One region of the Paenibacillus sp. JMULE4 genome, then DNA from elsewhere that is predicted to be linked to it. Evidence: predicted binding sites of a transcription regulator. Region 1 holds the regulator's gene; each other region holds the start of a gene.
What was found. Region 1 encodes LexA, which represses DNA repair genes until DNA is damaged. Its sites were predicted from a motif close to CGAACATATGTTCG; they were not measured.

Region 1 (7,272 bases):
AGCCGATATAGCCATCCCGTATTTATATGAGCATCGGGACGCATACGAAACAAAACAGCGCATCGAGCAGCTCGGCAGAGCATGCTTGCTCATACCCGGCGACCTGAGGATGGAAACGGTGTGCCGGGAAGCGGTATATCAAACGCTCCGCACCTTTGGAAAAATCGATATCTTGATTTTGAATCAGGCCGTTCAGTTTCCGCAGGAAAGCGTGTCCGACATTTCCGCCGAACAGCTGCACAATACGTACAGCACGAACATTTACCCGATGTTCTATATGACGAAAGCCGCGCTTCCCTATCTGAAGCCGGGAAGCGCGATTGTGAATACGGCCTCGATCACCGCATATAGAGGTGCACCCGAGCTGATCGATTATTCTTCCACAAAAGGAGCCGTCGTCTCGTTCACGCGTTCGCTGGCTCTATCCTTGGTGAAACGGGGAATTCGGGTCAATGCCGTCGCTCCGGGGCCAATCTGGACTCCGCTGATCGTCTCCAGCTATTCGGCGTATGAAGTATCGCGCTTCGGCCTGGATACTCCGATGAAGCGTGCAGGGCAGCCGTTCGAGCTGGCTCCGGCTTACGTGTTTCTGGCATCAGATGATTCCAGCTATGTGACCGGTGAGGTTGTCCATGTCAACGGTGGAGCTATGGTGACGACGTAGATTTTTGGTTTTTCTAATTGAGGATCATATATAAACAAGCCTAAACAAGCCGCTTATCCGCATAACGCCGGAACAGGCTTATTTTACGCAGATCATATGCTTGCAAACGCTCAACAAGATTTCCTGCGGTGCACTGGGCTCATAAAAAGTGGATTTCAGCGGTAAAATCCTTCTTCGCTTTCCAAAGACTCGCCATAAATGCGTTGATATAAAAAATCCCTTTCAACCGGCGGAATCGGCGGTGAAAGGGAAAAAATTATTGAATATTTCTGAATACACCAATGACTTTGCCCAAGATCGTGACGTTCTTGAGTCTCAGCGGCTCCATCGTCGGGTTCTCAGGCTGCAGTCGAATATGATCCTTTTCCTTATAAAAGGTTTTCACTGTCGCTTCATCGTCTTCGGTCATGGCAACGACAATATCTCCGTTATTGGCGGTTTGCTGCTGGCGTACGATAACATAATCCCCGTTATGAATACCGGCCTCGATCATACTTTCTCCGATTACGCTTAGCATAAAGACGTTATCATTTTTTACATAATGGCTGGGCAGCGGGAAGTAATCCTCGATGTTCTCCGTCGCGGTAATAGGTACGCCGGCGGTAACGCGCCCGATCAAAGGCACTCTGGCAACCGATACGGAGAATGCGCCGTCCGCCGAGCTTCCGTCCAATATTTCAATAGCTCTCGGCTTCGTCGGGTCTCTGCGAATCATTCCTTTCTTTTCCAAACGTTCCAAGTGCCCGTGAACTGTGGAACTGGATGCCAGTCCCACAGCCTCTCCGATCTCTCTTACTGAAGGGGGATAGCCTTTTTCTCTGACCTCATTCTTGATAAAGTCTAGAATCGCCTGCTGCCGATTGGAAATTTTGCTCAAGATCATCACTCCATTTTTGGTAATCATTACTTAGAAGTATAACATAGAACCGGAGTTCGTACAAACATAAGTTCGAATAAACGGTTGACACAAACAAATGTTCCTGATAGATTAAAAACAGAACAAATGTTTGGAGGTCGATCATGATGATTCAAAATTCTCGGCTTATACATAAGTATCATTCCCGCCAGGTAATGCTAACCAAGCATAATGATAATAATAATAAGGGAACATATGTTCGTGCTACCGTTTTGGGTGCCTTCCTTTTTTGTGCAGTGTTCTTTATCTCTACGATGTTCAGCTTCTTTTTTGACCAAGATGTTCATGCGGCATCCTCGCAGCCTCAGATGTATTCTTACGTGGAGGTTGAATCGGGGGACACGCTTTGGAGCATTGCCTCTCAGTATGCGGACCAAGGACAGGATATAAGGGAATATATACATCAGATCAAAGGGATCAACCATCTTAAGAATTCCCATTTGCAAGTAGGACAAAAATTGTTGCTTCCCTAATCGCTGCGCATGTGCCGTATTGCTTCTCTTGACAATCAGATTCGGTAATGTCAAAGTATAATTTGAAATGACATTACCGGGAGGATCGGCATGAGTGAATCGAATCATGATGCATTGGTGCGGCGAATTAACGAATTGGCCCGCAAAGCGAAATCGGAAGGGCTAACCGATGCCGAACTGGATGAACGCAATGGATTAAGAAGGAAGTATATCGATTCTTTTAAAACCTCCTTGCGTGGTCAACTGGATAACATCAAGTTTGTTGATCAGGAAGAGAAGAAGTAAGAAGGGGGGTTAAGGGATGAATTATCGTGTTTTGGGCAAAAGCGGAATTGCCGTTTCCGAGCTTTGTTTAGGAACAATGACATTCGGAAATACGACAAACGAACAAGACTCGATTGAAATGGTTCATCGTTTTTTGGATCGCGGAGGAAACTTTATTGATACGGCGGATGTGTATGTCTCCGGTGTTTCCGAAGAGATCGTGGGAAAAGCGATTCGGGAGCGTCGTTCCGATGTGATCTTGGCGACCAAGGTACGCTTTCCTACAGGTAATAATGTCAATCACGTCGGTTTATCCCGAAAACATATTCTCGACGGTGTGGAAGCCAGTCTTCGTCGATTAGGCACTGATTATATCGATTTATATCAAATGCATGTATGGGATCAAATTACGCCCATAGAAGAAACATTGAGAACTTTGGATGATCTGGTTACTTCAGGCAAAGTACGGTATATCGGCTGCTCCAACTTTTTGGCCTATCAGCTGATGAAATCATTAAGCATCAGTGACTTTAATCGTTATGCCCGTTTTATCTCCATTCAACCGCAGTACAGTTTAGTATGCCGTACGATGGATCGTGAGGTTCTGCCTCTTTGTTTGGAGGAAAACGTTGGTGTGATCCCTTGGGCTCCTCTTGGCGGCGGCTTCTTGACAGGAAGATATGTTCGTGGACAGGAACCGACGGAAGGGCGTTTGGCGTCTAAAACGGGAGAAAGCCGTTGGGAAATTCGCAATACGGAGAAAAACTTCCGCATTCTGGATGAATTGATTTCGGTTGCCCATGAGACGGACAAGACCCCGGCTCAGGTGGCATTGAACTGGTTGATTCATAAACCGGGCATCACTTCTCCTATTTTTGGCGCGAGGACATTGGAACAATTCGAGGAAAACATGGGAGCGGTGGATTGGAAGCTGGACGACTCCTTGTGGCAGCGTCTGGATGATGTAAGCGCTCTGGAATACGAATATCCAACCCGATTTATTGATAAATTTTCGCGCAAGGTGTAAATGACGATATAAGGGGCACTCATCATGTCACGTAAGTGGGAACGTATGGTTCGTAAAAATACGAAAATTTCTAATATGCAGCGGAGGAAGAGCGGAAAAGGTGAGATATCGGGAGTAAATGCCGACGGTTCGGTCATATTCAAAGGCCGGAGCTGGTTTTTGCCGATGCTGCTCGTGGCTACCGGTGTTTTTTGCTTTATCGTGTTTCGGAATCAACCCGGGCAAGAACAGCTGTATTGGATTACAGGAGCAAGCTATATATTTCTGGCGTTACTGATTTATTGGATTCGGCGCCCTTTTTTGAAAATCGATAAAAAAACCTTATCTTCCCGCCGATTTGGAGGGGACCGTTTTTATGACGCGGACCAAATCAAGGATATTACCATAAGCAAAGACGCGATAGTCATTAACTTTAAGGCAAAAGGAAAACGGTGGGTTTTCACCAAGATCTATCATATGTTTCCGATCGATTCCGCTAGAATCAAGCTTCAGGAGTATGCTGAAAAATACAACGTGACGTTAATACAAGATTAACATCTGGAAAGAGGAACACTTTTTATGGCGATCAAAGCAGTACTTTTTGATTTGGATGATACGCTGCTGTGGGACGACCGCAGTGTGAAAGAAGCTTTTCAAGCAACCTGTGCTGAAGCGGCTAAACATTATCAAGTGGATCCGGATCAGTTGGAGGAAGCCGTACGACGTGAAGCCCGCGCTTTATATGAATCGTACGAGACGTTCCCGTTCACAAAAATGATCGGAATTAACCCGTTTGAAGGACTCTGGGCGCATTTTACCCAAGGGAAACAAGAAGAATTTCGCAAGCTTCAAGCGCTGGCTCCCCAATACCGTACCGAGTCTTGGACACGCGGGTTGAAAGCGGTAGGCATTGAAGACAAGGAGCTTGGCTATAAACTTGGAGAGCTGTTTCCCGTAGAACGAAGAAATCGCCCCATCGTCTATGAGGAAACATTCGAGGTGTTGGACCAGCTGAAGGGCCAGTACCAGCTGCTCCTTTTGACGAACGGTTCGCCCGATTTGCAACAGGAAAAGCTGGCAGGCGTTCCTGAGCTTGCTCCGTATTTTGATCATATCGTCATCTCCGGAGATTTCGGTCAAGGGAAGCCGGCGGCTGCGATCTTTGAACATGCAATGGGTTTGTTAGGGATTCAAGCGGATGAAGGTGTGATGATCGGGGATAAGCTGACGACGGATATTCTCGGCTCCAATACCGTCGGTATGCGCAATATGTGGATCAACCGCCACGGTCTAAAGCGTACGGATGACATCGTACCGTCGCACGAAATCAAAAGCTTGCGTGAGATTCAATCGGTCATCGATTCGTTGTAAATTGGTCCTAATACTTCATCATATTGTCGGTAAAAGAAAACCCCTCTGTTAGGGGAGGCCACTGAAAAAGTCCCTTTGGAATAAAAAAAGGTACAGTCCCTAAAATAAATGAGAAGGCTGTACCTTTTTTCCTGTATAATTAAGCTATTCGATTCACCTGATTTTATTGGCATGGGAAGATTAATGCTTGTGATCACACCTAATTGTTCCCCTATTTTCTCTTTAGAAATCGTTTGGCCTGATACCCCATACAATGAGTCATTCCACCCAATAGCATTTGGATATAAACCGTCCCCCGTACGGTTTGACTCAGTCTTAGAGCAACTGGCTAGTAAAAAGTTCAATATATGAAAAAGTAACCGACTTGATTGAAGTCGGTTAATTCGTTTTAATGCTCTCTGAATTTAGGAAGTACTGGTTCCGGCCATTCATAGTCTTTAAACTCGATGCCGCTTATTGACCATATTGTTCGGAATCTTGAATCGGATGGAGGTCACTGAGGTGACGGGGATACCCCCTTTTCAATTTTGTAAAACAAAAAGAAGCCAAACCTTGGTAAAATGGAAGTGACGAGCAACCATTCAAATGGATTTAGAAGAAGATATTCCCGCGGGGCATCTGGTCCGCATTGTCAATGATGCGGTTAATCGGTTAGACGACAACATCTTTGCGGCTGCTTACCCGGGTTGGGGGCGGGATAGCTGCCATCCGAAAATGCTTACGAAACTCATCGTGTACGCCTACACCCAGCGAATCTATTCCTCTCGTCAGATCGCAAAGCCGTCCGCGAAAATATCATGTTCATGTGGCTTGCGGCCAGACAGCGGCCGGATTTCCGCACCATTAACCGCTTCCGCTCCGAGCGGATGAAAGATGTTCTCGAAACGGTTTTTACAGCCATTTTGGGTTTTCTTGTCGAGGAGAAGTACGTCAAGCTGGAGCACTATTCCGGAGTCGGGAGTGTACAGGCTGTCTTTTGAAAGACGCCTGCACGAAAGCCAAAGGGAACCGGGAAATCCGAGTGAGTCTCAAGTACCATCGTTACAAGCAGCAGACGCGGGAAAAGCTGCGAAGTGAGGAAGGCTACGCGTTGTCGGTTCGACGTATGATCGAACCGGAGAGTGTGTTCGGACAAATGAAAAACAACCGGAACTACCGGCGTTTCCTGCTTCGCGGCTTGCCCAAAGTGAGCCTGGAGGTCGGGTGGCTTTCCCTTGCCCATAATTTATTAAAGTGGGCGGCGATGAACCAAAAAGGTCGAGTAAGAGAGCAAGTATAGCCCTCTACTCGACCTTTTTTTCTGTATGGAAACGAGAAGTTAAGAAAACAGGGCCGTCCCTGCGTAGCTAAAAGCTACTTTTGGGACAGCCCCTTTTTCGTCGTCCTGCTTTGGCTGCCCCGAGAAAAAGTGTAAGTTCTTCCGTGGCCTCCTTATATGGCGGGGTTCATTGTTAATTAATTATGCCTTCTGGAACGTCGGATCCTCGAACGGATGTGCAATCCAGCCTTCCGTTTCAATAAAGAGGCGAACGGCCACGATTTGGCGGTTTTCCATCAAAGTGAAGAAGTGAGGCTTGTTCTCCGGTACGGAAATGACATCACCTGCTTCCAGTTCGACGTCAAAATAGCCTACATCGTCGCTGCCTTTAATAATGAATATGCCTTTACCTGCTGTAATGGCGCGCACTTCATCTTCCGTATGCGTATGCACCTGCTCGAATTTTTTAAGCAGTTCATCCAGGTTGGGCGTCGCATCGGAAAGAGCGATGACGTCCCATGTCCGGTACCCGCGGCGGTTTGCAAGATCGCGGATTTCCGCATCGAAAGTGGATAAAATTTGCGCTTTTTCATCATCGGTCAGTACAAATTTTTCTTGAAGCTCAGCCGGCAGCTTCGCAGCGTTCCAGTGTTCATACAGCACCTCTTGCTTATCCAAAAATGCCTTGACATTTTGCTCGCCGGTGATTCGTTCGTTGGTATTGCGAATTCTGATTTCTGCCATGGTAAATCCCTCTTCTCCTATAAGAATTGTTCGTATCTATATATATTATAGTGAAAGGTGCCACATCTGTCGATGAGTATTGGAGAAAGATTTCAACCTGAATTTCGAAAGCTCATTACTGCGGGCTTTCTGTAAGAAACCGGATCGACAAGTGCTGTAATAAACAGGGAAAAACCCAGTATAATCAGCGCCTGAACATGAAATGAAGATAGTCTTCCCCCTTCCCCATCAGAGCGGGCTAATCAGCTTCCATGTTAATTTGTGGTAAACGTCATTCTAAGGCAGCGACTTTAGCGGCGATACGTTGCCAGGCGCAGCGGTTCGCGAAATCTTCAGCCAGTTTCAGAACGACTTGTCGGCTATGCTGAATCATCGTAGCTGCACAGTGGAAAAACTCTAGACGGAACCGGGCAATCGTATACCCTTGAAGGACCGGTTCGCAACAGTCTTGCTTGAATCTCTCGTAGAGATTGTAGGCGAGCAGCTTGATGAGCAGGTCAATTTCATTAGCGGCAAAGTCACCGGTAGCGATTCGATCGATGGAAAAGCCGCGCTTGGCTTCTTTGATATAGTTCT
Region 2 (7,272 bases), on a different contig from region 1:
TCTTCCTTTGTAACTCCTCCGTTGTCCATTTCTATCCGCCCTTATTCGATAATATTCGACAAGTTCTATATTACCGTATTTGCTTGGAGATGAAAACCTGTTTAAATGGTTAGCCGACTGTCATCGATGTCCTGGTATTAAAATATGCGGCCTTCCAAGGTGTTCGGGGTCACAGCTGCGGCGGGGTGGAACAATAAATAGGTACACATGGCCAAGCCCTCCGTCATAGACTTACTGTGTGTGGTATAGAAGTCCACTCTACTTACGTGAAAGCGGAGGTGCAGCTCAATGAGCTATACAAAGTTCGGTTTTGATCCCGCGCAGGTGGAGCGGATCAAGCTGAAAATGAAAAACCCGGAAACCAAAGAACGTGTCAAAATGATTTTGAAGGGCGTAAACAAGTACGATTTGCAGGACCGGGTGAAGGTGCGCCGCTTTGTCGCGACGTTGACCAAGGTGCTCGGCGAGAAGGTAACGGAGCAGCAGACGGAGCATCTGGTCAATTTTGTGATCTCCCAAAAAATCGATCCGAATAATACGTTTCACTTGATTAAGCTGTGGAGCATGTTCCGCTGAAGCGGAACGTGTTTTTTTTCTACGGCGGCATGAATAACTAACAGGATCTTCCTAACGGTTTGTCGAAGTAATTACGGTCAAAATTTCCAAAGGAGTTGACCCGCATTGCTTTCCAAAAACCGTCTGCGTCCACAACGGAGAATATACTTTAGACCTGAACATAAGAATTGTCCTCACTGCCAACAGAAATTACGTCGTTCACATACAGCATGGAATAAGAAAATCGCCACATTGAAAGAAGTCGTTCACGTTTGGAGCATGGCCTACCATTGCGAAAATCCAGATTGCCCGAAGCCAGGTGTATACTACAAATCGGCGGAAGCAGAAGCAATAAGCATGAAGCATTCTCCTTACGGCTTCGACGTTGTTTGCCTAGTTGGTGAACTTCGCTTCAAACGGCATATGACCCGCAAGGAGATTGCGGATGAATTGAACGCGAGAGGTGTTCAGACATCCGAACGGAGCGCACAAAATCTGTATGAACGGTATCAAACATTGCTTGCTGCTAGTCTTACTGAACATACGAAGAAAGTGCTGGCTGAAGTCACAGAACAAAACGGCGGTATTATCTTGTCTATGGATGGCGTCCAGCCAGAGAAAGGCAATGAGACACTTTATGTAATTCGTGAAGTATTCAGCGGTACTGTCTTAATAGCAAAAAACATGAAAAGTGGTTCATCTGCCGAGTTACAAACGCTCATCCAACCGATCATCGAGCAAGGCTATCCGATCGTCGGTATTGTTAGTGATGGACAGCAATCCATTCGTCTAGCGATGGAGACGCTTTTGCCCGATGTGCCTTATCAATATTGCCAGTACCATTATTTAAAAGACATCGCGAAACCGGTTGTTGATGTCGATCGAAAGTTAAAGACCGAGCTCAAGAAAAGCATGCGCGGCATTCGTGAAGTCGAGCGGAAAATCGAACAGTCGGATTCACAAGAAGCAAGCATCGCGAAGGGTTACGTTGCTGCCGTACGTGCATTGCTCTTGGAAGACGGAAATCCTCCATTAGATTTACCCGGTATGCGTATCTATGAACAGGCCCAAGCCATTCAAGCGTCCCTTCAAAAATGCTTGGATAAAAAAGGGGGCCACCCTACTTCAAAACGTTTTCAGAATATTTAGTAAAGTCGATTCCCTTCAGCAACAATACGAGAAAGTCGCTCGCTGGATGAAGCCAATCCGTCACATTGCAGAAATCCTTGAACCCAGCATGGATAAGACAAGCAAGACAGTTGAATGGGAAATGACAAAGCTGTTGGATTGGGTTCGGCTTTCCTATACCGAAGAGAATGATCTGGAAATGGTTAACAATCTCCTTAGTTACAGCAAGGGATTCTGGAAGGGACTCTTCACTTGCTACGATCATTATCATGTGCCAAGAACGAACAACGATCTGGAACGCTTCTTCCGAGCTACGAAGACACGACACCGTCGGATGACCGGGCTACGCAACTGGAACGAATACATCTTACGGAATGGTGAGATGGTTGTGCTCGTTGATGATGGACTTAAACAGGAAAACCTAATCGCCCGTTTAAGGATGGTCGACTACACAAGCTACAAGAAACAGAAAGAAAAATGGAATAACCGGTTGAGCGATAGTGTTATGCGCAAACGGTTTAAACGCGATCCACAAAATTATCTTAAAAATTTAGAAAACCAATGGCTCAAATAACATGTATGTTATTCATGCCGCCGTAGTTTTTTTGCAGGGTTCAAGTGAAGGATGCATTGTCAAGCGGCGCAGCAAAAGTTATAATTTTGAATAGATTGCTAGTTTTTGTCATAGGGGGAGAGAGAATGTCACACTCAGAAAAGCCGGAGCAAGGCAGTAGAGGGTTGACGCGCCGTCAGCTGTTGGCCACGGTCGGTTCGGCCACGGCGATGTTGCTGGCATCAGGAGCAGGCACGGGTTGGGGTACGGCGTCGGCTGCTGCACTGCCTGGCGCTGTCCAGCAGGAGTCGCCGATTTGGCATAATGTGAAGGATTACGGGGCAGGCAATCTCGGACGAACCAATGTGGACGATGCACCCGCCATCCAATCCGCCATGAATGCGGCTGTGAGGACAGGGGGCATCGTTTATTTTCCTCCGGGTACCTATTATTTGAATTCGAGCCTTGTGCTTTACTCTAATGTTAAGCTGCTTGGAGCATCCAGCCAGAGGTCGGTGCTCAAGTCGCTTCAGTCTCATTTGATCCTGATGGTTGGCAACGGTGTGAAGCATGCCGAAGTGGAAAGTCTTGGATTCGAGGGGACCGGAAATCTGTATCAGGAAGTATTCGCAGATCCGGAACGGGCGGTTCACCTCAAGGATTGCGAGCATGTTCGGATACGGGATTGCTCGTTCTCCAAGATTACAAACGGCATACGGATCACGGATTGCCGGCATGTTGCAGTGAGCGGCTGCTTGTTCAATTCCTTGCTTTCAGCGGGTAATGATAATGAGGGATACGGTATCGTGGCCGAATCCGGAGAAGGGCTTCGGATTACGGATAACCGGTTTGTGCAGCTGCCCAGACCCTGCATCTATCTGTCGGCAGGATGCTCCTATTCGACCGTATCCGGCAATACGGCGGAGAAATGCAAAGACGCCTTTGTGGTCGTGTCCTCGAAGATCAAGCCCTGCTCGCATAACCGGATTGAAGGAAACACGGCTTCCGGCGCCGGATTGGCCAAGGACGAGACGAGCTGTTCTCGCGGCATCCTGCTGCGCAGCTACAGCACGGACAATCTGATTCAGCACAATGTCATTTCCCGGGCGGCGTTTACGGGCATTATGCTTGAAGGAGAAGGAACGGCGGAGCTGGAGCGTCCGGCGGGCAATCTCATTTCCGGCAATAAGGTCGACGGCGCGCCGGAAGGCATTGCCCTGCTGAACAGCGATGGCAATGCCGTGACAGGCAACGACGTCCGGCGTGTGAAAACCGGCATCCTGCTGAATACCAAGGGCGAAGGGAGCGGGGCCCGGTGCCGCAGCAACCTGGTGTCAGGCAATACGCTGTTTAGCTGCTCCTCGGCAGCCATCCGGCTCGGCAGCGCCCGCTGTGAAAGCAACACGGTATACGGCAATTCCGGTGCAGGGAATGGCGAAGCCCTTGCGGATCAAGGGACGGATACGGCAAAAAGCGGCTTCTGACGGATACCGTCCGATGCCGGATTAGTGCAGTGATGCCGGCTGTTATATGCCTTCCCGCGCCCGGATCCCCTTCTTTTATGGAAGCGCAAGAAAATATGAAGCGAGGGAATTTCTCCTGCTGCGTAAGAGAGAGTCTGCTCACAGCAGTTCGGCGCCGATCAAGTCGGCTAGCCTTACCCATGTGGAGCCTTCACTGCAGCGTACCTTGATCCGCTGCAGATGCAGATCGGCCTGCAGAATCGTACAGTCGATCGATTTGCGCTCCCCGTTATCATACAGTGTAAGGCGCAGCGCCGCGTCTTCATGGAGCGCGATGCCGAGCGTCTGTCCAAGCTCCTCCAAGCGCTGCTCGTCGAGCGTCGGCTTCTCTTGTCTGCCGAGCTCGCGGCGGTGCCGGAGCAATTGCTCCTTATGCTCGGGCAGCATCATGCGTGAGGACTCCCATAGGATGTTTTTGCCGGGTGTCAATTTGTTGTCTTTCATTTATAATGTCCTCCGATTTTCAATGATCTCTCCACGGCTTGGCCGGCCGCAGTCAGCGAAGAAGCCCGTACAATGGCCGAGCTCCCGTACCGATCCTTTATCAAGTCGGTTGCTTTCTCTAAAGACCTGATTTTTTCTTGATCCTCGAATAAGGTAAGCTGATAATTTTGATCATTCGTCAACTGGCTTAAGGTGACGCCGAGGCGGCGTACTGGCATATGGTCCCAAAAGCGATAAAAAAGCTTCTTCACGGCTTTGAATACCGTATTCGTATGATTCGTAGGGTCCGGCATCTTCATCTGGCGGGAAAATCCGGTCGGTGCTTCGTAGGGGCTGCACATGCAGCTCACCGTCACTACGGAACCCATATATCCTTTACGCCGGCAGTCGCGGCAGACCTCCTCCGTGAGCTCGAGAAGTATCGTGTCCACCTCGGTCGTTTTCGTGTAGTCTCTGGGTAAAGTCATCATGTGTCCGATGGACTTGGGCGGAGTGTCAAAGGTTTTGGGAGTAACCACACTTTCATCCAGGCCGTTCGCCGTCCGCCACATCACCTCGGCATGGATATCCGACTGCTTGCCGAAATAGGCACGGAATCGAGCTTTGAGGCGCGGAAGCGGCGTTCTCGCGATATCGCCGATGGTATGCATGCCAAAGCGGGTAAAATGAGCCGTCATACGGGAGCCGACTCCGAACATCTTATTTACGGGCTGAGGCCACAGTAAATCTTCCACTTGTGAAGCGGGTAGGGTAAACACGCCGCTCTCATTCTTTTTGGCCCATATATCGGTTGCGATTTTAGCCAGTATTTTGTTGGAACTGATTCCGATCCTCACCCATACCCCGGTTTGCCTCAGGACCTTCTGTTGAATCGACCGGGCAATCGTTACAGGATCCCCGAAAATGGACAAGCTTGCCGAAACGTCCAGAAATTGCTCGTCGATGCTGAATACTTCAACAAGATCGGTATACTCTTCATAGATTTGTGTAATCATCAGCGAAACATCGATATAATGCTGCATGCGGGGACGTACCACAACCAGATCCGGGCACTTGTTCAATGCTTCGCCAAGCCGTTCGGCGGTGGTTACTCCATAGCTTTTGGCTATAGGACAAGCGGCCAGAATGATTCCGGACCGGCGTGCGGGATCTCCCGCCACAGCAACGGGTTTATTTTTGTATTCCGGGTGATCCGCTTTTTCTACGCTGGCATAAAACGACTGACAGTCCGCCAGCATGATGGTGCGCGCGCTCTTGTTAGAAGTTGAAACGGAAGTCAGCATATGATGTTCACCCTCACTTACAGAACGTATGTTCTTAACATACACAGGATAGCGAACAAATATTCGTATTTCAATAGGAGAGCCTCAGGTAATTTTTTCCGAGACCCGATATTGGGGGGAGAAGGCTGGACATAAGCGGCGCCTATGGAAGATAATGGGTAGAAGAGATAAACGTCCCGGATAGGCTTGGGCGTTCGTTTGTTTCCGTTTATGAACTTCTGCGTGCCGTTATTTGGCCTGAGGGTCTATGGTTGGATGGGTCATAACCTGTGAGGAGGATGAGAAACGATGAGCAGTGTTCGAAATCTGCTTCATGCCGTTGAGAGCATGGAAATGATCGATTTAACCCATGTGCTGGAGGAGGATATGCCGGTTTATCCGACGCACTCGCGCTATTTTCATACCAAGTGGGATTCGTTCGAGACAGGAAGTCCGGCGCTTGTGTGCCAACTGCTCATCAATGAACATTGCGGTACGCATGTAGATGCTACGGGACACTTCTTGAAGGAAGGGGAGCCTGCACACCGGTATATGGCGGAAACACCCCTGGAGCATTGTATGGGACGGGCGTTGACCCTCGATTTCTCCAGCTATGAAGCTTCGGATCTGGTGTCCAGGCAAGAGGTGCTCTTGTGGGAAAAAGAACATTTTTCCATTGAAGAAGGGGATATCGTATTATTCCGGTTTGGCTGGGACCGGTATTGGACGCCGCGATCCGCCGGCCGAACCTACACGGCCAGTTGGCCCGGTCTGAGCGAGGAAGCTGCCGCCTATCTGGCATCCAAAAAAATAAAGGCTGTGGGATGCGATACGCTGGCCATTGACAGTTCGCATTCAGACGGCTATCCGGCACATTATCAGCTTCTCGGGAATGGCATTACCATTTTTGAAAACCTGAAAGGATTGGAACGGATTGCCGGAGAATCCTTCTTTATCGGTTTTCCGCTCAAGATTAAAGGCGGTTCCGGCTCACCGGTTCGGGCGGTCGCTTGGATCCCGAAGAATGAGGCCAGGAGGTTATCTGTTCATCATGCTGAACATCAATAAAATACATCACGCCGCTATCATTTGCTCCGACTATGCGAAATCCAAAGCTTTTTACACGGAGGTGCTCGGTCTTCCGGTAATCCGCGAAACGTACCGGGCGGAACGAAATTCCTATAAGCTGGACCTGCTGGTAGGGAAGGATCATCAGATCGAACTGTTCTCCTTTCCGGGCGCTCCGCCAAGACCCAGCTACCCGGAAGCGCAGGGGTTGAGGCATCTGGCTTTTGAGGTGGACGATATCGAAGAGGCGGTCCAAAAGCTGCAAAATCAAGGCGTTGCAGTCGAGCCCGTCCGCATCGACGAAACAACGGGAAAGCGGTTCACTTTCTTTTCCGACCCCGATGCGCTTCCGCTCGAGCTGTATGAGAAATAACGAACGCTTGCTTGATCATGACGCATTCGCGCAAAGCCTCGAAGCGCAAAAAGGGGCCGTCCCATAAGTAAAGTAGTTTTTAACTACGCAGGGACGGCCCTGTTTTCTTAACTTCTCGTTTCCATACAGAAAAAAAGGTCGAGTAGAGGGCTATACTTGCTCTCTTACTCGACCTTTTTGGTTCATCGCCGCCCACTTTAATAAATTATGGGCAAGGGAAAGCCACCCGACCTCCAGTTGCCATTTCTTCGACTTCTCTTTGTGGTAGGTGCTGTATTTGACAATAGCCTGAACTTCTTCTTGCTCCAAATAGGCGTAGTTTTCTTCTCCGCCATACCCTGCATCGGCAATGACTGTATCCGGCAG
Region 3 (7,272 bases), on a different contig from region 1:
TCCAGAGATACGGACTGCTCCCCCATCAGCTCGATCAACTGATCGAACATATCCATAACCCGCTCCCATACCTGCGCATGCTCCCGCGCTTTCTCCGGCTCGCCCAAATGAAGCGAGCTCTGGCTCCATGCTTCCAGGCGATCCGGCACCCGGAGTCCGATGAGGAGCTCGTATACCGCTTGAACGCGGTCTTGTACCGCGGTTTTCTCCCGCAGCTTCTTTTGCAGTTCGCCAAGCGGCCCTGCTACCGCCCGCCGGCAAGCATTGATTTTCGTTAAAAAAGCCTCGTCCGCGTCACCGGCCTCCGCATCATCCTGCTCCAGGCTCGTTCTATAGGAATAAGTCCAATCCTTCGGATCCGTCCATTTGGAGCCTTGAATACCAAAGGCCAGCACATAGTTTTCCAACTGGTCCATGGCAAGACGGTCGATCCGTATGCGGTCTCCCTGCAGTTCCTTATCTTCCGCAAAGGGCAGGAGCAGTCCGGTTTTGACGCATCGAAACACGGCATCGTATTTCCAATGGGTGAGCACCGTCTCCAGCGCCGAGCGAATCAGTTCCACCAGCGGATGATGCAGCACCGAACGCTTCTGATCGAAGAAATGCGGGATACCGTAATCGCGGAACGTTCCGGCCAGTAAATCGCCATAGGCTTCAACACTGCGGACGGAAACGGATATATCGCGCCAACGCAAGCCTTCGTCCCGCACAAGCTTTACAATATCCCGGGCCACCCCCTCTACCTCCGCCCTGCGGCTGACCGCTGCGGAGATACGGACGGACGAACCCGTTCCTTTGCGGACCTCCGCGGGTTCGGGAAACGGCCTCTTGACTCCGTCCCCCCAATGCGCTTCGAGATAAGCAAGCATCGGATTATGCCGAAAGCGGGCGGGAGGGGAATCAGGCAGCACAATATGATCCGTTACATGGATAGCCTGCTGCCGCAGCCGCTCCTGCAGCTCCAGCATCGTGCGTGCCGTCGGGTGGAACAAATCAAGCTCATGCAGACCTTCCCCATTCACATATGGCCGGGGAAGGCACAACGTAAGCGTCACATTCCCCGCATGCCGGGCAAGCTGCTCCAGCACCGCGAATTCCTGCGGCGTAAACCCGTGAAATCCGTCCACCCAGCATTCGGCGCCATGAACGTAATCCGATTCGCCAAGCTGCCTGGCAAGCAGAGTCAAATAATCTTCTCCGTCCAGGTAAAGCTTCGACAGTTCAGTCTGGAATTCGGTATAAATCAACTGCAGATCGTGCAGCTTGTCCTCCAATGAACCGCTTGGGCCGCTCTGGGATCCGAAACGCTCCGAATAAAATCCGCTAAGCCCTTCGGATGTGATACAGTATCGTTTAAATTCGCTGAACAGCTGATTCAAACGGTCCAAGAAACCCATTTGATCCGCAGACGCTTGAAATCGGCGCAGACGCTCTTTATTTCTATGTATAATCCGGTGAAGCAGCAGCTTCTTCCCGGTTTCATCGATCGGAAGACGGGCCGTCCCCCCAACCTCCTGCATAACCCGCCAGGCCAGACGGCGAAAGCTGAGAACCTGCGCCCGCAGCGTTCCCCCCAGTTCAGGCGCGGATACAAGCGCATACTCCGCCTGAAACGTCGCCTGCTCCGGCACAAGCCAAATCAGCGGACGCCCCTCCGGCTTCTCCATGAGCTTTTGTTTGATTTCGTTCAGACAAAACGTCGTTTTTCCGCTCCCGGCACGGCCAAGCACAAAACGAAACGCCATGATCGCTTCCTCCGTTGCGTAGGATTTACCTCAACTCTATTATTCTACCAAAATCCTCATGTGTTGGGAAAAGGGAGGTTTTGGTCATTATAACATATTTTCAAAAACAGGAACAAACGTTCTTGATGTGAGCATTTTTTGAACCTGCGGTCATCCAATCCTCCTGGTTTATTTTCGATTGGCAATGAAATCCTGCGTAAAACCCCGAAATCGTAAGAGCATGGTCTATGATTTACGTTTTCATTGGTTTTCATTGGCAATGATTTCCGCTTTCATGAAAAGATATCGACTTTGTCAAAAGGCGTCGGCCGAAGCGATAATAAAGCTACGGCAAAGCCAAAAACTACCGTTTGTAAGACCGGCATAACACAGCATACCACGATGAAAAAGCCCGCAAATAAAAAGAGGAGGTCATTTTCAATGATTACATTTTTAAATTCGTTTATCGATTATTTCTTGGAAGTAAGAGAAGAGTCTTATCAATTGTTGGCAAAATACGGATATAACGACATCGAATAAGAGCATGTTCCGTCCTTCGTTCGATGCAGTATAAAGAGGTGTAAAATGATGGATTCCGGTTGTGCAGGTTGAAGCCCTGTTCGTTCCCCCAATGGAATGAACAGGGTTTTTTGTGTTAAAATGAACCCCCTTACGCCAAAAAGACGGTATCCGTATCGGATATCGCCCTTCTGTTATCCATTTGCATCTGCTGAACGTCAATCCGTCATCCAAACCGTTTTATCCGCTGCCGGTTTCCGTTTGCCTTCCGGATGCGGCATATCCGGAATCCCCATATACAGCAGCCCGACCATTTCTTCCTTCTCGGTCAGCTGAAAAGCCTGCTTCATCCGCGGGTGGTACATCGGTTCGCCGGAGCGCCAAATCGCTCCAAGGCCCAATGCATGCGCCGTCAACAGCATATTTTGCACAGCGGCGTGCGCTGCGGCAAACTCTTCGATCCGGATCACTCCCTTTCGATCCGACGGCGAAACCGCCACAGCGATCACAACCGGTGCGCGAAACGCTTTGGCCGCTTGCTTCGCCCGCATCGCTTCAAGCTCCTCCCCCGTAAGCTGTGGAGCTGCTTCCGAAGCAATATCGGCATAGGCATCCGCCAGCGCTTGCCGACCTTTGCCCGTCATGACGAAGAAACGCCACGGTTCGGTACCGTGATGGCTTGGTGCCCAGTTTCCCGCCTCCAGCACCTCTTCAATGTGTTCGCGGGTGATCGGCTCCTGCTTCACCCGTCCGATACTGCGCCGTCCCCGAATCGCTTCATTCAAACGCATGTTCCCCAATTTAACGACACCTCTCCTCTTAAACGGTATCTCAGCGCTGCAAAGCTTTTTCGGTTATCGCCTGCCGCGCACTTCAAATATAGCAAATTTTAAATAATTTCCTTCTTCCACTCCCAAAATTCGGGGATGATCCTTTCCGGCGCTGCGGAATTCGATCAAGCGGAGCGTTTTGCCCGCATCCACTGCCGCAGCGTGAACCGTCTCCAGAAACAGCTCCGGCCTCATATGGTAAGAACAGCTAGCCGTCACCAAATAACCGCCCTCATTGACCAATTTCATTCCGTGCAGATTGATGTCCTTGTAGCCTCTGACCGCTCCTTCCACAGCGCTTCGCGATTTGGCGAAAGCCGGGGGATCCAAAATGACGACGTCCCACGTTCTTCCTTTATTCGCCAAAGGGACGGAGGTATCCACCTTCCGCCGGTCCGCCTGAGCCCGTTCCCGGCGGAGATCCAGACCGCGGGATTGCTCGCGCAAATAATCGAACGCATCGGCCACCACAAACTCTACCCGGTCTTCGAACCCGTTCAGTTCGACATTTCGCTTGGCCGTCTCCACCGCATGCTCCGATATATCCAAGCAGGTCACCTTCTTCGCCCCGTACGCGCATGCATGCAGCGTGAAGCTGCCCGTATGCGAGAAACACTCCAGCACCGTAGCGCCGTCCCAGTAAGGAAAGGTCACCTCGGCTCCGCTTTTGTTCACGGGAACCCGTTTCACCGTTCCGTCATCGAGCACCTTCTCCCTCAGCTCAATACCGCTTCGTTTGCCCCAGTTTTTCATCAGCGGAGCCAGGGCCGCCCGGTTTTCCCGCTGATCGAAGAAATATCCCGTCTTCTGGCCTTGCTCGATATCGACCTCCAGCAGCAACCCATTCTCCCGTATGGTCACATATCGCGGGCATTCGCCATAAAGGAGCCCTTTGCGCTGCGTGAGACCTTCCAGCTCCCGCACCGGCACATCGCTGCGCTCATAGATGCCTGCCGGACGCATCACTTCGATTAAAGCGTCAAGTAAGGCCTCTTTGGCCTCTTCCATCCCCAGCGTCAGGATCTGGACAACCAGCACGTCCTCGAATTTATCAACGATCAATCCCGGCAGCAGGTCGGCTTCTCCATAGACCAGGCGAAAGCTTCGAGCATCCGGAAGAAACCGCTCGCGATGGTCCTTACACTGCTGCAGGCGGCGAATAAAGAAATCCCGGTTCATTTCCTCCAACGGTTCATAAGAAACAACCCGGACCGCAATCTGCGACGCCGGATTGTAGTAGCCGGCCGCGAGGAACTGGCCGGTATGCGTATGTATCCGAGCAAGTCGGCCCGGGACGATTTCTCCTTCTACCCGTTCGATTTCCGAGCGGAATACCCAAGGATGCCCCTCCTCGAGCCGCTGTTTCCTTTTTTTCTGCAAATAAATCATTGCCATAGCCTTAAGCCTCCAAAGGATTAATACAACGACGAGCCCGCAAGCCCCGACATCAATGCGACTCCTGAGCTTGTCCCAAGCCGGGTCGCTCCGGCTTCAATCATCTTGACCGCCGTCTCCAGGTCACGGATGCCCCCGGATGCTTTTACACCGATGGAAGAAGAGACACTGCGGCGCAGAAGTGCCACATCCTCCACTGTAGCTCCCCCTTTACCGAATCCCGTTGACGTTTTGACATAATGGGCTCCCGCTTCTTCGGACAGACGACAGGCAGCCGTTTTTTGCCCATCGGTCAGGACGCCCGTCTCGAGAATGACTTTAACGATCGCTTGTCCCTTTACAGCCTGCACGACGGCACGTATATCGTCGCGGACGGCGTCGTAATCGCCCTGAATCAGCTTCCCGATTTGCAGTACCATATCGATTTCATCGGCTCCCTGATCCACGGCTGCAGCCGCTTCAAACGCTTTTACCGAGCTGTCGCCGGCACCTAAAGGAAACCCGCATACTACGCTGATTTTTACGCCCGAATCCTGCAGTAGCTCCCGGCATAACGGAACCCAGGCGCCATTCACACATACACTGTAAAATCCGTACTGCCTGGCCTCTTCGCAGAGCTTTTGAATCGCCTCACGGTCCGCATCGGCCCTCAGCAGCGTATGATCAATGTATGAAGGCAGTTCCTTTACCTGAAATCCGTTCATTCAGCTCACCTCGTATCCAAGCGCTTCCAGCGCTTTTTTGAGAACCGAATCGTTATTTCCGTATCCCGATTGGATCTGCTGCTGCCAAGCCTCAAGCGGATCGAGCCACTCCACTCCGAGAATTTCCTCTACTTGAGCCTTCAGCGTTCCGCCCGTCGCCTCTACCAAATAATAATGTACCTCCTTGTCCACAACGCCTACGCCGGACAATGTAAATTGATAAGTGATCTTCTCCAGCGGCTGCACAATCTTGCCGACGATCCCCGTTTCCTCCGCAATCTCGCGCAGCGCGGTTTGTTCGATCGTCTCTCCGGGCTCCATTTTCCCTTTAGGCAGCGTAATTTTACCATAGCGGTCTTGAATCATTTGCACCTGCAGGCGATCCCCGACCTTGCGGTACACGACGCCTCCAGCCGAAATTTCCTTCATTGGACCTCACCCTTTCTGAATATAAAGAAATCGAAAGGATTTCATCGGAACATGCTGCCCAACGAAATCCTCTCCTTTCCCAATCTATACGATAGCTTTTGCCGCTTGACCAGGAATGGCATCGACACTGCTTGTGCCGGCCGTTTTCCTTGGGGACGGATTCACAGACACGATCTCCGGCACGCGGACGATTTCGCCGCGGCACTCATTCACCCCGGCCTCGGTCACCTTCACATGGCATATCTGACCGATCCAATCCTCGCTGCCTTCAAACACAAGCTGAAGATAATTGTCCGAATAGCCCATGATCAGACCGCTGCCCGGCTGTCCTTTGTAGTCGCGCTCGGGAATAACCTCCAGCACTTGACCCACAAACTGTTTGGCGTAATCAAGCTGCATCCGCTCCGACAAATCGATGAGCTCATGTACCCGGGCGTTTTTAATTTCCTCGTCCACTTGATCCTCCATACGGGCGGCCGGCGTACCGGTCCGTTTGGAGTACGGAAATACGTGCATCTCCGAGAACTTCATCTGCTCCATGAACCGGTATCCATTGCGGAACATCTCTTCCGTTTCTCCCGGAAAGCCTACAATCACGTCCGTCGTAATCGCTACACCCGGCATGATGCGGTGAATGTGCTCGATTTTTGTGCGAACTGCTCCGTCGTATATTTTCTGCGCATCCGCGCCAGCACGTCATTATCTCCAGCCTGCAGCGGAATGTGCAGGTGACGGCACATTTTGTCCGATTTTTGCAGGACCTCCAGCACTTCATCGGTAATTTGGCTCGCTTCGATGGAGCTGATGCGGATCCGCTTCAAACCCTCCACCTTATCCAAATCCCATAGCAGCTTGGCCAAGCTGTAGTCCTCCATATCCTCTCCGTAGCCGCCGGTATGAATGCCCGTTAGCACGATTTCCTGGTACCCGGCATCCACCAGCATGCGGGCCTGCTTCAGCACGCTTTGAGGATCGCGGCTGCGCATCAGACCGCGCGACCACGGAATAATACAGAAGGTGCAAAAGTTGTTGCAGCCCTCTTGAATTTTAAGAAAAGCGCGTGTGCGGTCGGCAAAATCCGGCACGTCGAGTTCCTCGAAGGTGCGGGTTTTCATAATGTTGCGCACGGCGTTAATCGGTTTGCGTTCTTGCTCCAATTGTTTTATATAAGGCATAATTTTGTCGCGGTCCTGCGTCCCGATCACCAGATCGACTCCCGGAATCGCCATGATTTCGGCGGGCGACGTTTGGGCGTAGCAGCCCGTTACCGCTATGATCGCCTCCGGATTTCTGCGGATCGCGCGCCGGATCATTTGCCGGCTTTTTTTATCCCCTGTATTTGTCACTGTACAACTGTTAATGACATATACGTCCGCCGTCGATTCAAAATCGACCTGTTCGTATCCTTCCTGCTTAAACAGCTGCCAGATCGCTTCCGTATCATAAAAGTTGACCTTACAGCCCAGCGTGTGAAAAGCGACTGTCGCCATGTTACTGTTCTCCTCCCATCTCTCCGGATTCGTATAAAATACACGTGAGCCCGACCATGGCGGCCGTCTCCGTTCTAAGTATGCGTTTGCCCAGACTGACGGCGCGGCAGCCAGCCGCTTCCGCCTCTGCCGCTTCCCGTTCAGTAAACCCGCCTTCCGGCCCGATCATGAGCAGCAGCCT
Region 4 (7,272 bases), on a different contig from region 1:
TCATCCGTTCGGCGGCTTCAACATGTCGGGAACGGATTCGAAAGCGGGGGGACGCGATTATCTGCTTCAGTTTACCCAAGCCAAGGTCGTCTCCGAACGCTTCTGACGGGAGGGGATCTGCGACAAAACCTGACCCCGGGGGTCAGGTTTTGGAATGCACCCGTTAAGTAAGCTGCGTCCATGGCGCGGTGCAAAGAATATGCTTACGACGGTAATGGATACGTTTTGAACTGTTCTATGAAGGTCATGCGGCCCGTTTTGCCGATAAATTCAGACATATTGTCTCCGTAGTGCATAAGCAGCACTTTTTCCTGCACTTCCTCGGGCAGAGTGAGCAGCTCGTCAAGGCAAGCGTGTACGGTACCGGGACAGAACAATTGACAGTCATGCAGAATGACTTCGCAGCCTTGTTCATGCAATCCGGTCAGCAGCGTCTTGCTAAACCTCATGTCTGCGCTGTAAAACACCTTGCCGTTGAGCAGAAAGGAGTAGCTCGCTTTACCGGGGATATGATCGGTAGGCAGCAGCTCCACGGTCAGTTTCGGATGGATGGAAGTCGGCGTTCGTTCCGCCAAAGCAGCGACTTCGAAATAATCGTTCAAGCCGACAAGGCCCTCCGCCTTATTCTCAAGTCCTCCCCGAAGCGTATGCTCCCACAGGACGGCTTCCAGCGGAGCCGGGACGAGCAGCTTGATTTTACGTTTGAACACATACCTGTACTGAAAAGCAAGTTCTTCGAGCCCGCCCACATGATCCGCATGGATATGTGAGATGAGCACCGCATCGATCCGGTCGAGCGGAATGCCGAGCTCGTACAATGCTCTGGGAGCGGTAATTCCGCAGTCGATTAATAACGTGAAGCCGTCGGCATGAATCAATGCGTTGTTGTTGTAAAAGTTTTTGGCAAATGCGCTTCCCGTACCGATCATTTGAATTTGCAGGCTCATTCGCGATCCTCCACTCGCCTATGGCATACCAGCCGAATATTATTTAATCTACCATGTTTTTTATGAAGGATTCAAGAACATTTTGACAGGTTTTGGATCAGGAAAGAATGGGAGGATAAGGATTGAAAAACGAACATATGTTCTATATAATGAGGTAAAGATCATGAAATTTCGGGTGGGCGAATATGCGGAATAGTGCGATAGAGCCGTGGATTCATCAATATATAGTGACTTTGCATCTGCTTAAAGCGCTGGAGTTGGACCGCAAATACGCCGGAGCGATGAAGCTGTCCCGGATTTGGAACGGATTGTTCGAACGGCTGTCCATTCGGGTGGAGAGGGAGCACGTCGGCATAAAACAGCGGCTGCGCAAGAGCGGATGCCGCATCGTGCTTGAAGAAATCACGCCGGAGCGGAATTATCACGTCATGTACGTGTATCAGGGCTACGAATTTCACTGCTCGATCATGCCGGCCGTGCTCAGGGGCAAGTGTGAAGAGAAGCTGCAGGAACTGCTGGAAGCAAAGGAGTAGGCCCCGCAGACAGCACGGGGAAGACCGGGGAATTTCCCGGGCAAGCGCACGAAACGTCACAGCTCGTCAAAAAGACGGGACATCATTCGACATTCATGTTCGCGTCCTTATTGGCATATTTTGTATAATTAATCAGTGAATACCTTTATAAATAACTACCTGAATCCGTGATAGTTCTTCTGTGAAAAAGAAGAAAAAGAAAGGAAATCGCATCTCCGATGGTGAATTTTAAAGGAACCATGAATGATCCACTTTCACCTGCGAGGTGCTACATATGAGAATCCAATTCACCCAATCTAAGGAAATTCTGTTGACTACGCATGCTGGCCTGGCCACCGTCGGCGCCTTGCTTTCCCATACCCGATTGCCGCAGCGTCTCAATCGCTCCACCGTGAAAGGAATGGAGAACCCGATTCACAGTCATGGCGATGTCATGACCAGCTATCTTGGCTTGCTTTGCCAAGGCAAAAGCGACTTCGACCACATCGAACCTTTCCGAAAAGATCCCGTATTCCAAACCTGCCTCGGTGTCCGCAAGGTGCCGTCAAGCCCGACGCTCCGTCAGCGTCTGGATGCCGCAGCTCAAACGATGAATGCCAACTGGAACGAGATCCTGCTTCAAGAATCCGCCGATCTGATTCGAAACGTAAAAGCACCTGTAACCGGACTGACAGCAGGCGAGCATACGGTGATTCCGCTGGATATCGATGTCTCTCCGTTCGATAACTCCGGTACGAAAAAAGAGGGTGTTTCGTTGACCTACAAAGGCACGTTCGGCTACGCCCCCATTTTCGCCTACCTCGGACAGGAGGGGTATAGCGTGAATGTGCAGCTTCGGGAAGGCAGCACGCACAGTCAGAAGGATGGCGCTGATTTTCTGCGCGAAAGCATCCAGTATGCCCGGCGCATCACGAAAGAGCGCCTTCTCGTGCGGATGGATTCCGCTCACGACAGTCTGGAAAATCTGCAGGTGTGTCATGCTGAGCCAGAGGTCGATTATATCATCAAGGTCAATCTGCGCAATACATCCAAGGAAAGTTGGCTACGGATCGCCGAAGACAAGGGCATGGCCTGTGAGCAGCGCCCCGGCAAGACGGAATACATGGGCGTGATCGCCTTTCCCGAAAAAGGCTTCGATCAAGCCCTTCGTCAAGTGTTTCAAGTGATCGTACGGACGATCGACCGTGAAGGTCAGATGCTCCTGTTCCCGGAAATTGAAGTGAACGTCTATTGGACTTCTCTTACCTGCTCGCCGTGGCGTGTCATCGAGTTGTATCGCGATCACGGCACGAGCGAACAATTTCATAGTGAGCTGAAGACGGATCTGGATTTGGAGCGACTGCCCGCCGGCAAATTCGATACCAACGATCTGGTTTTGCACGCGGGGGTGTTCGCTTACAACCTGCTCCGCATCATGGGGCAGGAAAGCTTGCGCCAAGACGATGCTCCGATTCGGGGAGGCGTACAACGTCGCCGCATCCGCACCGTGATTCAAAACATCGTGTACATCGCGGCTAGAGTCAGCCGACACGCTCGTCAAACGATTTTCAATTTTGGGCGATACAGTCCCTGGTTTCAGACCGTACGACGAGTGTACCAAGCGTTTGCCTGAATCCATTTTTCGCCATCCAGACCAACCCAAACTGCTCTTCCCTGTTCCGGCCTTACCGTAAACAGCAAGGCTTATTGAGCATGCCTTGCTTGATGGATTCTGTCATTTGTAGATTTGTTTTCATCACGAATCTTTAGCTGATGGGGGGATTTCCGATTACTTTTTTCCATATACTGCCCTCTCTGGCGGAGTGGACTTAAGTTTGTCACGGATTCAGGTAACTAGATATAGATTTTTTTTCAAAAAAAGTTTGGGCTTTTCCCACAAACACCGCAACTCTTGCGAACCATCGGAGTATAAGATAACATACCAAGAACACGATGGAGGTTGCTTGAAATGAAGGTGCCGCGATTGCTGACGTTGATGCTGTCGCTTTCCCTCTTCGGGACGACAGGGGTCTACGCCAGTTCCATGTGGGGCGAGTTTGAAGGTTATGTGAAAGCCAAAGTGCTGATTAACAATGCGGAAAGACCGTTCAAGGACGGCGAGACACCCGCTTTTTTGATTAAAGGAAGCACCGTGCTTCCCGTTCGTGCCCTGTCCGAATCTCTGCAAGCTCTGGTCAAATGGGATGACGCCTCGAAGACCGTATCCATTTACAAGCCGAATGTACACATGTTTGTAGCGAAGAAAGTCAATGACGATTATTCCATTAATCAGCCGTTTGGCGGAGTCAAAAAGGGAGACCGGCTGGACTTTGCGGTATTTGCTCAAGTGGACAGCCTGACCATACCGATCCACTCCTTTAAGATTTCCATCATATCGCCTAGCGGCGAGGAAGTGGCGGTTCATGAGAAGGTCGTCGGCGGTCAAAGGGAAAGCTTCTGGTATCCGTGGCCGTTTAACGTGTCGTTTAATGAAGCCGGCAAATATGTAGTGAAATTTTCCATTAAAGATAGCGAAACGGGCAGTTATACCGTAGTCTCGGAGAAACTGATCGTTTCCGGAGAGTAGAACCGAATGAGGATGGCGCTAAACGCCGTCCTTTTTGCTTTTTTAGGGGCTGTTGTGAAGCCTGTTTTGGCGGGCCGGATTTTTGTGCGGAGCCCCGGGCTGTACACGGTAAAGAAATCCGATGATGAGGTTTTCCTTTCATTGACTTGGGACCATGGGCGTGATACGATACGAGGGAACAATATTACTTATTATGACGAAACGAGGTTTTCCCATGAGCGAACATATTCATGACGCTTCCTGCGACCATGATCATGAGGATGATATTTTTATAGTAACCGATGAAAATGGCGTTGAACACGAGATGGTTATGGTATACACCTTTGAAGCAAACGATCGGGCCTATGCAGTGCTTCTTGACCGGAATGATGTAGAGGCTGACGGTGTTATTTTCCGGATTGAAGAAGAAAACGATGAAGCCTTCCTGGCCAGCATTGAGGACGAGGAAGAGTGGGATCGCGTTGTTCAGATTTACAACGAGATCGTGGAAGAACAGCAAGAGCAGTCATAACATCCAAAGCAAAGAACCCTTCTTGAAGGCAAGAAGGGTTCTTTGCTTGAACACGGACATGCAAGAAAAAAGCAGCCTGTCTGTTACCTGCATCATCATAAGTACGTCATTTGCCGGGAAAGATCATGCCCTATTTCCGCGGATTGAAGTACATGACGCGCCCGTTGAATAAATGAAGCTCGGCTTTCCACAGCTTGGCCAAATATTTGCAAAACTCATTGCCCTTTGCTTTATCCCCATGTGTACAGTCATCCGGCAGGACGACCTGTACATAATGGCGCTCTGTACCGGCCTGTGTTTCGGAACCGACACCCATGACGATATATTTGTAGAGGGGGTTTTTTCCTTTTAAATAAAACCATTGGCCCTCCGCCTCGGGCTTCGTTTCCAGCGTATACGGAAACCCTGCATCATCGTACTCCCATTCGAGCTGACGGCCTGTAAGGGCCAGCTGATCCCGGTAATGCATCAGCTGATTCTTCAGTTCATCCAGCGTTAACGAGGAAACGGCGGACCCTTCGACGAACTTAATATAAGCGCTTTGCGCCATGATGAATGCACCTGCCTACATAATGGACTGGAAAGGTTTTCTTGTGTCAAGCACCATGACCATCATAGCATTAAGAAAAACCAAATACAATACTGCTTAAGGCTTTTGCGGACAGCTGAGCAGACAGCAGGAAAAGGGGATACCTATGAACCAAAGCGGATTGTTCAGCGATTATTTGCTGGTTACGGATATGGACGGGACGCTGCTGAACAGCGAAAAGGACATTAGCCCGGAGAATCTTGCCGCAATCGAGCGGTTTACGCAGCACGGCGGACGGTTTACCCTGGCAACGGGGCGCATAGCGTCTTCCGTCAGGCGCTATGTCAACCGGCTGCCGGTCAATGCTCCGGTCATTCTCAGCAACGGTGCCGTCATCTATGATTACGAACGTGAGGAATCGCTGTGGGTGAGGACGCTGCCTGCATCCTGCAGAAATGTGCTGAAGCGGGTCTTGGAACGGTTTCCGGAGCTGGGCGTTGAAATATACGCCAGGGACGGCCATGCGCCCTATATTTTGCAGGACAACGAAACCACGGAGCGCCACCGGCGGATTGAGGGGTTTGCCCTGCAGACGATTCGGTTAACCGATGCACTGTCTGAGCCTTGGATCAAAATACTGTTCGCCTGGGAACCGGCATGGCTGGATGAAGTCTCTGCGGCCGTGAACGAGCTTACAGGGGATGCGGAGGTTGTCTGGGTCCGGTCGGACGATAAATACCTGGAGATGCTGCCGCAGGGGGCGACCAAGGGTCATGCGCTGGAGCAGCTCAGTAGGCAAGTCGGTGTTCCGATGGAGCGCTGTGTGGCGATGGGGGATCATCTGAACGATCTGGAGATGATCCGGCGGGCCGGCATCGGCATCGCCGTTGCCAACGCTCATCCGAAGCTGCTGCAGTCTGCCGTCCATTCCTGCAAGCATCATAACGAGCATGCGGTAGCCGACGTCATTGCCTGGCTGGAGGAGCGGATAAAGCAAAGAGGATGGTAAAACAGAGCAAGGCCAGCCCCAATCCGGGGCGGCCATGCGGTACGTGGTTAAAAAATCGCCGGTGTTTCCACGATAACTTTGATATTTTCGATGCTGCGGTCCTCGGGTCCTTTCACAGGCAGACCGACTTCGATATGCTCCGTAATATAGTCGATCAGATCCTGGGAGATGACTTCTCCCGGCAGGAGAATCGGAATGCCCGGCGGGTACACGTAAATGAATTCCGCGATGATGCGGTCCGCCGATTCCTTGAACGGGATAATTTCGGTATCCCCGTAGAAAGCGTCGCGCGGAGACAGGCTCAGCTGCGGTATTTTCGGTATTTTGATCACCAGCTCATTCGCTTGGCGGATCGAGTAGTTCTCTTGAGAGAGTCTGCGCAGCGCGGTGAGAAGAATGTCGATGTTCTCGCGCGTATCCCCGGGGGTGACCAGGCACAAAATGTTATACATATCGCTAAGCTCGACTTCAATATTGTACTGCTCCCGGAGCCAATTTTCCGCATCGTACCCGGTAATGCCCAGATGACGCACATGGATGCTGATCTTCGTCGGGTCGTAATCGTACGTCGCTTCCTTGCCCAGAATCTCTTCTCCAAAGCAGTAAAGCCCCGGTATGCGGTTGATTTCCTCCCGAGCGTAGGAAGCCAGCTCGAGGGCCCGGTCGGCCAGCTCTTTGCCGTTCAAAGCCAAGTAGCGCCTTGCGCAGTCGAGAGAACCCAGCAAAATGTACGAGGTGGAAGTGGTCGTCAGCATACTGATAATCGTCTTGGCGCGCATGATGTTGACCCGGCCTTCACGGATATTAAGCACGGAGCTTTGCGTCATCGAGCCGCCTAGCTTGTGGACGCTCGTCGCGGCCATGTCCGCGCCTGCCTGCATAGCCGACATCGGCAGCCTGTCGCTAAAATGGATCAACACGCCATGGGCCTCGTCCACCAGCACCGGAATGTTATAGCTGTGAACGACGTCCACGATTTCTTTCAGATTAGCGCACACCCCGTAATATGTCGGATTGATGATCAGCACCGCTTTGGCATCGGGATGAATTTCAAGCGCGCGCCGCACCGACTTGGTCGTTACGCCGTGATCGATCCCCAAGGATTCGTCGCGCACCGGCTTCAGGAACACAGGCTTCGCCCCGGCGAAAATAATCGCTGCCAGCACCGATTTGTGCA

Region 2: a site for LexA is predicted at 5,539-5,552, ahead of EXW96_RS12040 (DNA polymerase IV). Genes of this name have one in related genera too.
Region 3: a site for LexA is predicted at 1,855-1,868, ahead of addB (helicase-exonuclease AddAB subunit AddB). Genes of this name have one in related genera too.
Region 4: a site for LexA is predicted at 1,078-1,091, ahead of EXW96_RS12505 (YhjD family protein). Genes of this name have one in related genera too.

What each region holds. Positions count from the first base shown of each region.
Region 1 covers NZ_SGWF01000010.1:551,992-559,263, reverse strand. The annotation lists gene EXW96_RS05005 (SDR family oxidoreductase) at 1-664, shown strand, start outside; gene lexA (transcriptional repressor LexA) at 921-1,541, opposite strand; gene yneA (cell division suppressor protein YneA) at 1,685-2,053, shown strand; gene EXW96_RS04990 (DUF896 domain-containing protein) at 2,144-2,338, shown strand; gene EXW96_RS04985 (aldo/keto reductase) at 2,355-3,344, shown strand; gene EXW96_RS04980 (hypothetical protein) at 3,369-3,878, shown strand; gene EXW96_RS04975 (HAD family hydrolase) at 3,903-4,694, shown strand; partial or broken gene EXW96_RS28485 (transposase) at 5,280-5,641, shown strand; gene EXW96_RS27265 (transposase) at 5,671-5,973, shown strand; gene EXW96_RS04965 (1,2-dihydroxy-3-keto-5-methylthiopentene dioxygenase) at 6,154-6,696, opposite strand; gene EXW96_RS04960 (IS1380 family transposase) at 6,968-7,272, opposite strand, start outside.
Region 2 covers NZ_SGWF01000013.1:102,621-109,892, reverse strand. The annotation lists gene EXW96_RS12065 (stage VI sporulation protein F) at 289-576, shown strand; gene EXW96_RS12060 (transposase) at 835-1,704, shown strand; gene EXW96_RS12055 (hypothetical protein) at 1,751-2,257, shown strand; gene EXW96_RS12050 (right-handed parallel beta-helix repeat-containing protein) at 2,383-3,720, shown strand; gene EXW96_RS12045 (YolD-like family protein) at 3,859-4,203, opposite strand; gene EXW96_RS12040 (DNA polymerase IV) at 4,200-5,486, opposite strand; gene EXW96_RS12035 (cyclase family protein) at 5,775-6,533, shown strand; gene gloA2 (SMU1112c/YaeR family gloxylase I-like metalloprotein) at 6,520-6,906, shown strand; partial or broken gene EXW96_RS28765 (transposase) at 7,132-7,272, opposite strand, start outside.
Region 3 covers NZ_SGWF01000014.1:127,047-134,318, forward strand. The annotation lists gene addB (helicase-exonuclease AddAB subunit AddB) at 1-1,745, opposite strand, end outside; gene EXW96_RS13480 (nitroreductase family protein) at 2,462-3,034, opposite strand; gene EXW96_RS13485 (class I SAM-dependent rRNA methyltransferase) at 3,098-4,468, opposite strand; gene deoC (deoxyribose-phosphate aldolase) at 4,489-5,172, opposite strand; gene EXW96_RS13495 (NUDIX hydrolase) at 5,173-5,601, opposite strand; partial or broken gene mtaB (tRNA (N(6)-L-threonylcarbamoyladenosine(37)-C(2))-methylthiotransferase MtaB) at 5,686-7,091, opposite strand; gene EXW96_RS13505 (16S rRNA (uracil(1498)-N(3))-methyltransferase) at 7,093-7,272, opposite strand, start outside.
Region 4 covers NZ_SGWF01000013.1:196,905-204,176, reverse strand. The annotation lists gene pruA (L-glutamate gamma-semialdehyde dehydrogenase) at 1-106, shown strand, start outside; gene EXW96_RS12510 (MBL fold metallo-hydrolase) at 204-947, opposite strand; gene EXW96_RS12505 (YhjD family protein) at 1,133-1,480, shown strand; gene EXW96_RS12500 (IS1380 family transposase) at 1,755-3,092, shown strand; gene EXW96_RS12495 (stalk domain-containing protein) at 3,429-4,046, shown strand; gene EXW96_RS12490 (DUF1292 domain-containing protein) at 4,261-4,557, shown strand; gene EXW96_RS12485 (DUF1885 family protein) at 4,688-5,107, opposite strand; gene EXW96_RS12480 (Cof-type HAD-IIB family hydrolase) at 5,253-6,095, shown strand; gene EXW96_RS12475 (aminotransferase class I/II-fold pyridoxal phosphate-dependent enzyme) at 6,143-7,272, opposite strand, start outside.